One region of the Gryllotalpicola daejeonensis genome, then DNA from elsewhere that is predicted to be linked to it. Evidence: predicted binding sites of a transcription regulator. Region 1 holds the regulator's gene; each other region holds the start of a gene.
The links. The regulator LexA, encoded in region 1, represses DNA repair genes until DNA is damaged. The targets are predictions, from matches to a motif close to TCGAACANNTGTTCGA.

Region 1 (4,276 bases):
CGATCGCCTCGAAGACGTGCCTGACCATCGAGCCCGTGAAGTGGCCGCCGATGAGGTGCAGCTCGAACCCGGCGGGCTCGCCGGAGTGGACGAGGTAGGGCCGGCCGGAGATGTCGACGACCGCCTGCACGAGCGCATCATCGAGCGGCACGAGCGCGTCGCCGAACCGGCTGATGCCGCTCTTGTCGCCGAGCGCCTGGCGGATCGCCTGACCGAGGACGATGCCGGTGTCTTCGGCGGTGTGGTGGACGTCGATGTGGGTGTCGCCGGTCGCGCGAACGGTGAGGTCGGTGAGCGAGTGCTTGGCGAAGGCCGTGAGCAGGTGGTCGTAGAACGGCACAGCGCTCTGGATGTCGCTGCGCCCGGTGCCATCGAGGTCGAGGCTCAGCTCGATGCGCGACTCACTGGTCTCTCGCGTGATGGAGGCGGTGCGGGGGCCTGCGGTCATGCGCTCAGCCTACTGGGGCGCGCTCGGATGTTTCCGCGAGCGGGCTGCCGTGACGCTCGACGTAGCGAGCCATCGCGTCGAGGAACTCGCTCGTCTCAGACTCGGTTCCCGCGGAGACGCGGAGGCTGTTCGGGATGCCCATCTCACGGATGATGATGCCCTCCGCCAGCAGCTCGTCGAACACCTCGCGCGGGTTGGCGACGCGATCGAAGAGGACGAAGTTGGACCACGTGCGGTAGGGGTGGAACCCGAGCGCCGTCAACTCGGTGACGATGCGGTCGCGCTGCACCTTGATCTCGTCGACCATCGCGAGCATCTCGCGCGCGTGGGCGAGCGCCCCAAGCGCCGCCGCCTGCGTCAGCGCGGACAGGTGGTACGGCAGCCGGACGAGGCGGAGCGCGTCGGCGATGGCGGGGTCTGCCGCGAGGTACCCGAGTCGGACGCCCGCGAAGGCGAACGCCTTGCTCATCGTTCGCGAGACGACGAGGCGCTCACGACCAGGCAGCAGCGTGAGCGCACTCGGCTCACCGGCCGGGAAGAACTCGGCATATGCCTCGTCGACGATCACGATGCCGGGCGCCACCTCGTAGACCGCCTCGACGACGTCGAGAGACAGAGGCGTGCCCGTGGGGTTGTTCGGCGAGCACAGGATCACCACGTCAGGCTGAGTGCGGCGCACCCAGTCGGCGGCTCGCTCAGCCGACAGCTCATAATCGGCGTCTCGGTCGCCCGCGACCCACTCGGTGCCGGTGCCGGAGGCAAGCAGCGGATACATCGAGTATGTCGGCGCGAAGCCGAGCACAGTGCGGCCCGGGCCACCGAACACCTGGAGCAGCTGCTGCAGGATCTCGTTCGAACCATTCGCCGCCCAGAGGTTGTCGCGCGTCAGGCCGTGGCCCAGATAGCCGGCCAGCGCGTCGCGCAGCTCGACGAACTCGCGGTCGGGGTAGCGATTCGCGCCGCTCACAGCCTTCGCGAGCCGCTCGAGCACGTCGGCCTGCACGTCGTCGGGGATGGGGTGAGTGTTCTCGTTGACGTTCAGCTCGACCCTGACATGCTTCTGCGGCGCGCCATACGGCTCACGGCCGCGCAGGTCGTCACGGATCGGGAGGTCTGAGAGAGACGTCACGCCTCTATCGTAGGCGGCGCCTTGACAGGCCTCCGCTTGAGCTACCTCGCGTACTGCGCGGGGATCGCGAGCGATTCGCCGGGCGTCACGACGGTGCTCTGCAGCCCGTTCATGTCAACGATTGCGTCGATCACTTCACGCGGGTCGGCGTGAGGGGCGACACGCTCGGCGATCTGCCACAGCGACTCACCTTGCGCGACAGTGACGTGCTCGACGCTGCCGTGTGCGGTCGCCGCCGACGGCGCCTGCGCGGACGCGGCCCCGGTGCTGACGCCGAACCAGAGCGCGGCGGCCAGCAGAGGCGCCGACGCCAGCGCGACCAGCGCGAGCCTGCCGCGCCGGGTCACACGGAGTCGCGAGCGAACCGCCGGGCCGGGATGCGCCGGCGTGCCGACGGGCCGTCGCACGTTGAACGCTGCCCTCGCGGACGTGTGAACAGTGAAGCTGCTCATCTCAACCCTCAACCTTCGTCACCTGGTTCGGAACGCCTGTTCGATATTTCGGACGCTTACGAACCTATCTTCGATCTAAACTTGATGCAAGCCCCGCATGATTCACGAACTTATCCACCGGTTTCGGCGACTCGCTCGAACAAATCCCCTACACAGAGGGGGTTTGTCGCTAGTGTGTGGCTCACTGGTGGAAATGCAACCAGCGACCACTGACATTGGGGATTTGACGTGACCACAGATGCCGTCAGCGCCGACACCGGCGCTGCACCGAAGCGCCGTACCCGCCGCCGCAAGAACCTCAGCGACAAGCAGCTCGCGATCCTCGACGTGATCAAGAAGTCGCTCGCCGCGCGCGGCTACCCGCCGAGCATGCGCGAGATCGGCGACGCGGTCGGTCTCGCCTCACTGTCGAGCGTGACGCACCAGCTCAACCAGCTCGAGCTCTCCGGCTACCTGCGCCGCGACCCGAATCGGCCACGCGCGCTCGAGATCCTCATCGACCCTCCGTCACCGGCCGAGCAGACCGACGACTTCGAGACCAAGGCGCCCGTCGGCGACGCGATGCTCGTTCCCCTCGTCGGGCGCATCGCCGCAGGCATCCCCATCACCGCCGACCAGCAGGTGGAAGAGGTGTTCCCCCTCCCCCGCCGCCTCGTCGGCAACGGCGACCTGTTCATGCTCAAGGTCGCCGGCGAATCGATGATCGACGCCGCGATCTGCGACGGCGACTGGGTGGTCGTGCGCCAGCAGCAGGACGCCGTGAACGGCGAGATCGTGGCCGCGATGCTCGAGGGCGAGGCCACGGTGAAGGTGTTCCGTCAGCGTGACGGCCACACCTGGCTGCTGCCGCGCAACTCGGCCTTCGAGCCGATCGTGGGCGACGAGGCGGTCATCCTCGGCAAGGTCGTCGCCGTTCTGCGCGCGGTCTGACGCTCAAGCACGTCGGGGGGCCTACGAGGCGGGCTCCCCGACGATGGCCTGCGCCTCGCTCGTGAACTCGGGCGCGATCAACTGCGCATAGCGCGCGTCGTCGATGAGGCCGACGCGCGCAAGCACGGCGAGGGGTACCTCGTGCATGTTCCGCGTGTACAGATGGATGCCTGGCGCCCCGCCTTCGATGAGGCGCTCGGTGAGCTTCGCGGCGAAGTCGATGCCGATCTCGCGCCGACCGGCCTCGGTCGGCTCGACCTCGAGCGCCACGGCGAAGTCGGCCGGTGCTTGCTCGCCCGAGAGCTCGAGATTGCGCGCCAGTCCCGCCGGTGTCGTCACGGGCGTGATCGCGGGCAGGATCGGCAGCTCGACACCGGCGGCGCGCGCGGCGTCGACCATGCGGAAGTAGTCCTCGGCGTGGAAGATCATCTGGCAGATCGCGAGGTTGGCGCCGGCAGCTTGCTTGGCGAGCAGCGTGTCGATGTCCTGCTGCCAGGAGCGGGAGGACGGGTGTCCGTTCGGGAACGCGGCGACGGCGATGGCCGCGCGCTCGCGCCCGTCGCGGTCGACCGTGATTCCCGGCGTGCCCGGAACCGCGACCTCGCGCCACGGCCTGCGCTCGTTCTGGACTGCATGGATCAGCTGGACGAGTTCGGCTGCTGTGCGGATGTCGCCGGGGAAGGCATCCTCAGGTGCGCCGACGGGCAGATCACCGCGGACGGCGAGGAAGCTGTGCACGCCGGCATCCATGAAGGTCCGCACGGTTTCGTGCGCGTGCTGCACCGTCGACCCGACGCAGGTGAGGTGCGCCATGGTCCGCACTCCGGGGTGGTTCTCGATCACGTGCTTCAGCACGTCCAGCGATGCGTCTTGCGACGAACCGCCCGCGCCGTAGGTCACCGAGACGAATTCGGGCCCCGCGGCGACGAGGCGCGCGATGCGGTCGGGCAGCTGCTTCGCGATGTGCTCGGAGCGGGCGGGATGCAGCTCGAACGAGAACGGCACCTTCCTCATGCGCGCGGAGCCGCCTCGAGGCGATACGGCTCGAACGGCGCGACGCGGCTCGGGTCGATGAGCGCCGAGATGCGCGTGCCCTGCTCGGTGTAGCTCTGCGAGGTCACGCGGCCGTGATCGTGGAGCGCCGCGATGATCTCGCCGTGCTCGTAGGGGACGAGCAGCTCGATCGGGACCGAGTGGTCGGGAATCAGGTACGCGATGCGGGCGAGCACCTCGTCGATACCCTCGCCGGTGCGGGCGCTCGCGAAGACGGCGCCGGGCACGAGTCCACGCAGCACGAGGCGGGTGTCGTCATCGATC
Region 2 (4,276 bases), 510 kb from region 1:
CCAGCAGTTCGCTGCCGGGCGCATGGTGCGCCGCGTTCGCCTCGTGGGTGTGGGCCGAAGAGGGTCTCGACACCGCGGGCCTGAACGGCTGGGCGGGCAGCTTCCTGAGCTATGGGATCGCGCACGGCACCTATCGCACGACCGAGCCGCGCGTGGGGGACGCGGCGCTGTTCGCTCTCAACTCCGCGGCCGCGGCATCCGCTGCAGAGGGAAGGCTCGGCAACACGCACCGCATCTCGCACGTGGGGATCGTCGTGGCCGTCTCCGACACGACGGTGACGGTGGTCAACGGCGACTGGGGCGACGGGGCCGGTGGCACGAGGCGCGTGCGGCTGTCGGCGTTCCCGCTGGCGCGATCGGATGCCGGCGACTTCGCGCCCGAGATGAGGCAGTACCTCGCCGGTTACGTGGCGGCCGCGGCAACCGCACCGGCGTCACGGTAGGGCGGCACCGCGGCAGAGGAAAACCGGGCAGACTGTGCTCATGCCCGCTAACCCCATCGGTCGAGCCCTGCGCGGCCGCCGCGCCGGTCAACACACTCTGGTCTGGGCGCGGCCCGAGCTGAGCGCCCCGGAGGGCTTCGCCCTCACGAGCCCGGCGTTCGAGCACAATGGAGCGATCCCCGAAGAGTTCCGCGGCAAGGTGTTCGGGCCGAACGTGTCGCCGGCGATCGAATGGACCGAGCCGCCCGCCGACACCATCGAGCTCGTCTTGATCGTGCAGGACCCCGACGTGCCGTTCGGCAAAGCGGCGACGCACGCATTGGCCGTCGGCATCGACCCCGCTCTCGGCGGCATTCCCGAGAACGGCCTCGCGAACCCTAGCCCCGTGAAGGGCCTCGTGTTCGGCAAGGGCGCCTTCGGCAAGCTCGGCTGGATGGGACCGATGCCGCCGCGCTCGCACGGCCCGCACGCCTATGTCTTCCAGCTGTTCGCGCTCGACCGCCCCCTCTCGCTCGCCGAGGGCTTCGCGCTCGAGGACGCGCTGCACGCCATGGACGGCCACGTCATCGCCCGCGCCCGCCTCGACGGCATCTACGAGAGCGTGTAGCGCCGACGCTCGCGGTCGTTGATGGCCGCTGCGAACCGTCGCTCCTCGAAACGATCGCCACCACCGGCCTGCGTCAGAACAGCGTCGGCTCGGGAGTGACGCTCGCAGCATCCGTCTCTTCGAAGAAGACGAGGGGCGTGCGCCGCTCGCCGTCTGCATCGATGCTGCTCGCGCGCCCTCGACGCGGTCTGCCGGCGCGCGGCAGTTGCGTTGTGGAGCCGTCGATCGCGTCGCTCGCAGCGAGCGCCGACGACTCGATGCCGCCGGTCACCAGATCCTCGCGACCGCGCACGAGGCCGTGCTTCGCGATCAGCGGCTTGATGCGGCGCGCGAGCCACTGGCGGTACTCCTTCGGCGCATAGGTGCGCCCCTCGGGGTAGAGCTCGGCATACTTCCCCATCAGCTCGGGGTGCTCGCGCTCGAGCCAGAAGCGGAACCACTCCTTCACACCGGGCTTCAGATGCAGCGCGGTGTAGAGCACGCTCGTGGCACCCGAGGCCTTCACCTGGCTCAGCGCGTGGTCGAGGTGCTCGGTCGTGTCGGTCAGGAACGGCAGGATCGGCATCATGAACACGCTGCAGTCGAGCCCCGCGTTGCGCACGGCCGTCACCGTCGCGAGCCGCTCCTTCGCGCGCGGCGTTCCCGGTTCGACCGACTGCTGCAGCTCGTCGTCGTAGATCGCGATCGACATCGCGACGTCGACCGGAACGTGCTCCGACGCCTCTTTCAGTAACGGCAGGTCGCGACGCAGCAGCGTGCCCTTGGTCAGGATCGAGAACGGCGTGCGCGCCTCGGTCAGCGCCCTGATGATGTCGGGCATCAGCTTGTAGCGCCCTTCCGCGCGCTGATACGGATCGGTGTTGGTTCCCAGCGCGACCGGATGCCTGTTCGCCTGCCATTTGGGCCGGGCGAGCTCCCGCCGCAGCACCTCGGCGACGTTCACCTTCACGATGATCTGCGAGTCGAAGTCGCGCCCCACGTTGAGCTCGAGGTACTTATGCGTCGGCCGAGCGAAGCAATAAAAGCAGGCATGGCTGCAGCCCCTGTAGGGGTTGATCGTCCACGCGTAGGGCATCACCTTCGAGCCGCCCGGCACCTGGTTGAGAGCGGACTTCGCCAGGATCTCGTGGAAGACGATTCCGTCGAATTCGGGCGTGCGCACCGTGCGCACCAGGTTGTTCAGCTTCGCAAGCCCGGGTAGCGCGTCATCGGACTCGACCCCGAGCTCTTGATTCTCCCACCGCATCCATCCATTAGAACACCGATTCGACATCAGCGGCGCTCATTTTCGAACGTGTGTATAACTCGCGGAAACCGAACTGACGCGCGCCGGGACTCTCCGGGCGGGGCCTCAGTCAGCCGAGCTCGGACCCCACGGAGCGCCGCCGAGCAGCTGCAGCGGGCCGGCCAGCGAGCCGCCGTCGACCGGCAGCGTGACTCCTGTGATCCACGACGCGTCGGACGACGCGAGAAACGCGATCGCCGCCGCGATGTCGGCCGGCTCGCCGACGCGACCAAGGGGGTAAAGACCGCGAAGCCTGTCGGCGCCGCCGTCCTGGCCATCCCACACGCGCGTGCGGACAGTGCCAGGCGCGACGACGTTGATGCGCACCCCCTGCGGCCCGAGCTCGACCGCGAGGTTCCGCGCCAGCAGCGACAGTCCCGCCTTCGCGCTCGAATAAGCCGGCTCTCCGTACGCCGCCACGCCGTTCACCGAGCTCACCAGCACGACCGCCCCGCGGCTCGCGATCAGCGCCTCACGGCACGCGCGCACGATGCGCATCGGCCCGTGCAGGTTGAGATCGACGGTGGAGAGCCAGTGCTCCTCGTCGAGCCCATCGCGCGCAGGCAGGTCGCCGCCGGCGACCTGCGCCAGCACGTCGACGCGGCCGAAGCTCTCGAGCACGGCACCGACGGCGTGATCGACGGATGCCGCATCGAGCAGATCGCAGGCGAAAACGGCGGCGCGCGAAGCATCCGCTCGCTCTGAAATCCACTCTTCTGCAGCGGCGGGCTCGCAATCGAGAACGGCGACCGCGGCGCCCTCGTCGAGCAGGCGCTCTGCGGTCGCGCGCCCGATGCCGTTGGCTCCGCCAGAGACGATGGCGACCTTGTCGGTGAACCTCATGTGGTCACCGTAGTAAGGAACGGGTCTCGATACGCACGGCTTCGCGCGGGCTACTCGACCACCGTGTTCCGGGCTAGTGCAGGAGGCCGAGCACCTTCGCGGTGCGCTCCATCGTGGCCCGCGCGAGCTCGGGGTCGTTGTCGAGACTCTCGCCCAGCGTCGGAATCAGGTCCTTGAGCTTCGGCTGCCACTCCCCCGCGAACTCCGTCGGGAAGCACGTCTTCAGCACGTCGAGCATGATCGACACGGCGGTCGAGGCGCCCGGCGAGGCGCCGAGCAGACCGACGATCGTGCCGTCCTTGTGAGCGATGACCTCGGTGCCGAACTGCAGGACGCCGCCCTTCTTGGCATCCTTCTTGATCACCTGCGCGCGCTGGCCCGCAGTGATCAGCTCCCAATCGTCGGGCTTGGCGCTCGGCATGAACTTGCGCAGTTCGGCGAACTTGCCCTTCTTCGTCAGCAGCAACTGGCTGATCAGGTATTTGAGCAGCACGAGGTTGTCGAGCGCGACTCGCAGGTACGGTCCGATGTTCGACAGGCGGATGCCGGCGGGCAGGTCGAGCACGCTGCCGTACTTGAGGAACTTCGGGTCGGCGCCCGCGTAAGGACCGAAGAGCAGCGACGCCTGGCCGTCGACGACGCGCTTGTCGAGGTGCGGCACGCTCATCGGCGGGGCGCCGGCCTCTGCCTGCGCGTACACCTTCACCGCGTGCTGACCGACGACGTCGGGGTTGGTCGTCTTGTAGAACTGGCCCGAGATCGGGAAGGTGCCGTAGCCCTTCGCCTCGGGAATGCCCGCGCCCTGCAGCACCTTGAGCGCCCAGCCGCCCGCGCCGACGAAGACGAACTTTGCGTCGATCGTGCTGGTGCGCTGCTCGACGAGCTGGCGCACCTTGAGGCGCCACGTGCCGTCGGAGCGCTTCTTGATGCCGCGCACCTCGGAGTTGAGCTTGAGCTCGGCGCCGGATGCGGTGAGGTTGTCGATGAGCTTCTTGGTCAGCGCGCCGAAGTTCACGTCGGTGCCCGCGATCGAGCGCGTCGCCGCGAACTTCTCGCCCTTGCTGCGCCCACGCATCAGCAGCGGCGCCCACTTCATGA
Region 3 (4,276 bases), 630 kb from region 1:
CGTCTTCCTCGGCGTCGAGGGAGCATCGGTGTACTCGCGCTATGCGCGCAAGCGCCGCGACGTCGGCCGGGCGACGATGCTCGGCTTCGGCAGTGTGCTGCTGATCCTGATGCTGGTGACGCTCGTGGCGTACGCCGCACTGCCCGTCGCGACCCTCGCGGGTGAGCACCAGCCCTCGATGGCCGGAGTGCTCGCCGCCGTGGTCGGCCCGTGGGGTGCCGTGTTCGTCTCGATCGGGCTGCTCGTGTCGGTCCTTGGGGCGTTCCTCGCCTGGACGCTCATGGCGGCCGAGGTGTTCTTCAACGCCGCCCGCGCCGGTGACGCGCCCGCGATCTTCGCCCGCGTGAACCGCGCCGGTGTGCCGAGCAGCGCCTTGCTGCTCACGACCCTTGCCGTGCAGCTGCTCATCGTGGTCTCTCTGTTCTCGAGTGATGCGTTCCAGTTCTGCCTGATGCTGTGTGCCGCGCTCGCCGTGGTGCCGTATGTGCTGACCGCGGGGTTCGCGCTGCGCGAGTCGATCGTCGGGCGGCGATCGGGGCAGGCATCCGGTCGCTCATCGATCGGGCCCATCGCGGTCGCGGCGCTTGCCCTCGTCTACACGCTGTTCCTCGTCTACGCGACGGGCGTGACCTACCTGCTGATCTCGGCGATCGTCTACGCGCCCGCGTCGCTGCTGTTCGCTGCGGCGCGCCGCCGCAGCGGCCGCCGGATCTTCCGGCCGTGGGAGGCTGCGCTCGCCGCCTTCACGGTCGCCGCCGCGATCGCCGGCCTGATCGCGCTCGCCGCAGGCTGGATCTCGATCTAGCGGGCGGATGCCTGTGCGCGCCGTGTGCGCGGGGCAGAGTCCTGCCCGGGGATTCGCTGGGCCGCTTCGAGCGCGGAGTGTTTACGCGGCGGTGGTGAGAGCTTGTCTCGGGGTGTGGACGGCTTTGACCCATGCGGTGGCGTGGCTGCCGAAGATCCACCGGATTTCGGGGGTTCCGTCCTCGCCCATGCGCAGTTGGTAGGGGCCGGTGTCGATGTCGTGGTGGTGGAACCAGCACAGGAGGGTGAGGTTGAGGATGTCGGTGGGTCCGCCGTCTCGGTCGGGTCTGATGTGGTGCACTTCGCACCATCTGGCCGGGATGGTGCAGCCGGGGATGATGCAGCCTTTGTCTCTGACGGCGAGTGCTTTGCGCTGCCAGACGGTGGCGCATCGTTTGGTGTCTCCGAGGTTGAGGATCTTCCCGGCCGAGTCGATCTGGACTTCCTGGTAGCCGCCGGTCTCGGCGATCCGCTTGGCCGTCTTCGCCGAGATGGGTTCTGTTTCGCCGTCGATGCGGGCCGCCCCGTGCCCGGTCTCGAACTCGTCCTTGGACACCACCACCAAGACGGTCGGGTGGGCTCCGCCCATGGTGGGTGTTTCGGGTGCGCGGGCGGCGGCGAATACGGCGTGGAGGATGTCGGCGCGTTTCTGGTCCGGGGTGCGGGTATCCGCCGGCGGCTGGGTCTCGGTCGCGGTCAGCAGCGGCGTGCCGCTCGGGCCGCGCAGCACACTCCCACCGGTGCCGCGAGTGCCGCCAGTGCCGCCAGTGCCGGCGGCGTCGCCGTTCGCGGTGGTCTCGCTCGCGCCGCCCTCGCCATTCCCGGCCCCGGCACCGTCGTCAGCTGCCGGGGTGAACCTCACCGATGCTCCGGCGCGCGGGTTGAGGTATGCGTCCAGGACGGCGCGGATGGCCGCGGCCTGTTCTACGGGCAGGGCGCCGGAGAACTTCACGAGTCCGTCTGTGGCGCGGCCCAGGCGGAAGAACCGTTTCTCGACGGCGGCGTTCTCCACCGGTTCGATGCCGTCCGGGTCCAGGACCAGCGCCCAGGCCTGGGCGGCTTCGACGACCGCAGTGGCCGGCAGTACCCGGGAGAGGTCCACGAGGTTCTCGCACGCTGAGTGAACCAAGGCGGCGTCGGCGCGGTCGCAGGCGGGAAGCAGCGGTTCGATGATCGCAGCGGCTTGCGCCCGCCCGAGCACACCGTCGTCGACCGCGGCCTCGAGCACCGGCAGCTTCGCCAGCCGCCGCGCCTCCAAGATGCGCTCGCGGGCGTCTTTCGCGGAGGTGCGGGTCACGGTCTCCAACGCACCCCAGGGCTTCCTCGCCCCAAGCTTCCTGGCCAGAGACTCCTCACCCAGGGTCTCATCGGTGCGGTTGTCGAACTCGCGGGCGACGGCCACGCCCAGTGCGTCGGCCTGCCGGATCAGCGCCTCCGCGTCCTGCGCGAGCCCCACCAGCTGGTCATCCGTCAGCAGCGCCAGCGAGACCGGCAGCACCGCATCCAGGCGCTCGAACGCCTCACGCAGACCCCCGCCCACAGCAGCCACGGCACGACCCTTCCGGTCATAACTCCGAACACCGCACAGGCGAAGCCTGCGATCGGTGCTCGTACTCTCATCCACGTGGCGCGGGGACTTACGAACGGTGTAACACGGATTCGATGCAATGGGGACAAAATTCTAAAAATAAGCGAATATAGATTCGGCTCACCGGTTCTGCCCCAGCACGCGTCACCACGGGTTTCTCATACGCTGCAGTGTTTTCCCCGAACGCTGACATTCATAGACGGGTCGTCCTTGCTCAGCGTGCGCTCCAGCGTGCAGGCGCCGTCGAGTGCGACCGTCACGTGACCGAGTGGCACGCCATCGACGCGCCGCGACTCTGTCCCCGACAGGGTGAGCACCTTCGTGTAGCCGTGCCCGGCGGTGATCGTCACGCGCCCCGTGGGTGACGCGGCGTTCGACACCTCGACGGTCACAGAGCCGGTCTTCGGCACAGCGACGTGCGAGCACCCGCTCAGGCTCAGTGCCAGCATGACCGCGGCCGCCACGGCCTGGGCAGCTCGGCGATGGACCGCGACGGCAGGAATCAGCATGTCGCCATCCCCCTCTCGCCTAGTGCTCCACCGGAACGGCCGCGGTCGTCGAGTCGCGGATGCTGAGGCGAGCGCCGATCAGCCGCGGCTCGAGCGGCTCTTCGCCCTCGTCGAGCAGCGCCACGACCCTGTCCATGGTCGCCCGACCCAGCGCAGCGAAGTTCTGATGCACCGTCGTGAGGGGCGGCTGGAAGTAGGCCGCCTCCGGTACGTCGTCGAAGCCCACCACGCTCACGTCGCGCGGCACGCTGAACCCGCGCGAGCGCAACGCCGCGATCAGGCCGAGGGCCATCTGGTCGTTGGCGGCGAACACCGCGGTCTCTCCGGGGGTCACGGGCAACTCGATTCCCGCCGCGTAGCCGCTCGCCGGCGACCAGTCACCGTCGAGGCGCAGCCCGTGCGGCGCGCCGGCGCCTGCCAGCTCGTCGGCCCATCCGCGGATGCGCTCGATGGCGTCCGGATTCCTCACCGGGCCGCTCACGTGCGCCACGGTGTCGAAGCCGAGCCCCAGCAGGTGGCGCACCGCGAGTCGGGCTCCGTTGTACTGGTCGATGCCCGTCGAGCGCGGGTCCCACGAGCGCCGCGCATCGACGAAGACGATCGGGGTGTTGGTCTCGACCGCGTTCGCGAGGTCTGCCACGGCCACGTCCACGACCACGATGACGATCGCCTCGACGTTCTGCCGCAGCAGAGCCTCGACCGCGTCGCGGGCCGCCGACGGCTGGGCCTCAGGCACGGTCACGGTCATCACCGCGTAGCGAGCGGCGCGAGCGGCGTCGCTGAACTGGTTCGCGACCATCGAGGGGCCGTAGTCCGCGGCATCCGACGTGATCAGCCCGATCGTCCGCGACCGCTTGGTGACCAGGCTGCGTGCGGCGGGTGAGGGCTGATAGCGCAGCTGCAGAATCGCCTCTTCGACCCGCGCGCGCGTCTCCGGCTTCACACTCGGGTGGCTGTTGATGACGCGCGAGACGGTCTGATGCGAGACGCCCGCCAGTCGCGCGACGTCGAAGATGGTCGCGGACCTCGCCACCTTCTCACTCATCGTCATCACCGCGACTCGAGCGCGCGATCAGCGCGAGCACGTCCTCATAGCTGAGCGCGTCGTTCTCGAGCACGCCGACCAGCCGGCGCTCGCGCATGACCCCGATGCGATCGCTGACCCGCAGAAGCTCCTCAAGTTCCCCCGAGATGAACACCACCGCCATTCCCTCTTGCGCGAGGGACAGCATGAGGCGCTGCAACTCGACCTTCGCCCCGATATCGATGCCTCGGGTCGGCTCATCAAGAATCAGCAGCCGCGGAGCCACGGCGAGCCAGCGCGCCAGCAGCACCTTCTGCTGGTTCCCGCCGGAGAGCGCGCCGGCGCGCAACT

Region 2: a site for LexA is predicted at 2,305-2,320, ahead of ABD736_RS15400 (Rv2578c family radical SAM protein). Genes of this name have one in related genera too.
Region 3: a site for LexA is predicted at 2,496-2,511, ahead of ABD736_RS15910 (HNH endonuclease signature motif containing protein). Genes of this name have one in related genera too.

What each region holds. Positions count from the first base shown of each region.
Region 1 covers NZ_BAABBV010000002.1:20,562-24,837, forward strand. The annotation lists gene hisB (imidazoleglycerol-phosphate dehydratase HisB) at 1-448, opposite strand, end outside; gene ABD736_RS12980 (histidinol-phosphate transaminase) at 453-1,577, opposite strand; gene ABD736_RS12985 (LysM peptidoglycan-binding domain-containing protein) at 1,619-2,029, opposite strand; gene lexA (transcriptional repressor LexA) at 2,258-2,959, shown strand; gene ABD736_RS12995 (methylenetetrahydrofolate reductase) at 2,981-3,973, opposite strand; gene hflX (GTPase HflX) at 3,970-4,276, opposite strand, start outside.
Region 2 covers NZ_BAABBV010000002.1:530,503-534,778, forward strand. The annotation lists gene ABD736_RS15390 (CHAP domain-containing protein) at 1-443, shown strand, start outside; gene ABD736_RS15395 (YbhB/YbcL family Raf kinase inhibitor-like protein) at 484-1,050, shown strand; gene ABD736_RS15400 (Rv2578c family radical SAM protein) at 1,124-2,296, opposite strand; gene ABD736_RS15405 (SDR family NAD(P)-dependent oxidoreductase) at 2,402-3,178, opposite strand; gene mqo (malate dehydrogenase (quinone)) at 3,252-4,276, opposite strand, start outside.
Region 3 covers NZ_BAABBV010000002.1:649,297-653,572, reverse strand. The annotation lists gene ABD736_RS15915 (basic amino acid/polyamine antiporter) at 1-805, shown strand, start outside; gene ABD736_RS15910 (HNH endonuclease signature motif containing protein) at 887-2,353, opposite strand; gene ABD736_RS15905 (hypothetical protein) at 2,551-2,901, opposite strand; gene ABD736_RS15900 (LacI family DNA-binding transcriptional regulator) at 2,921-3,952, opposite strand; gene ABD736_RS15895 (sugar ABC transporter ATP-binding protein) at 3,939-4,276, opposite strand, start outside.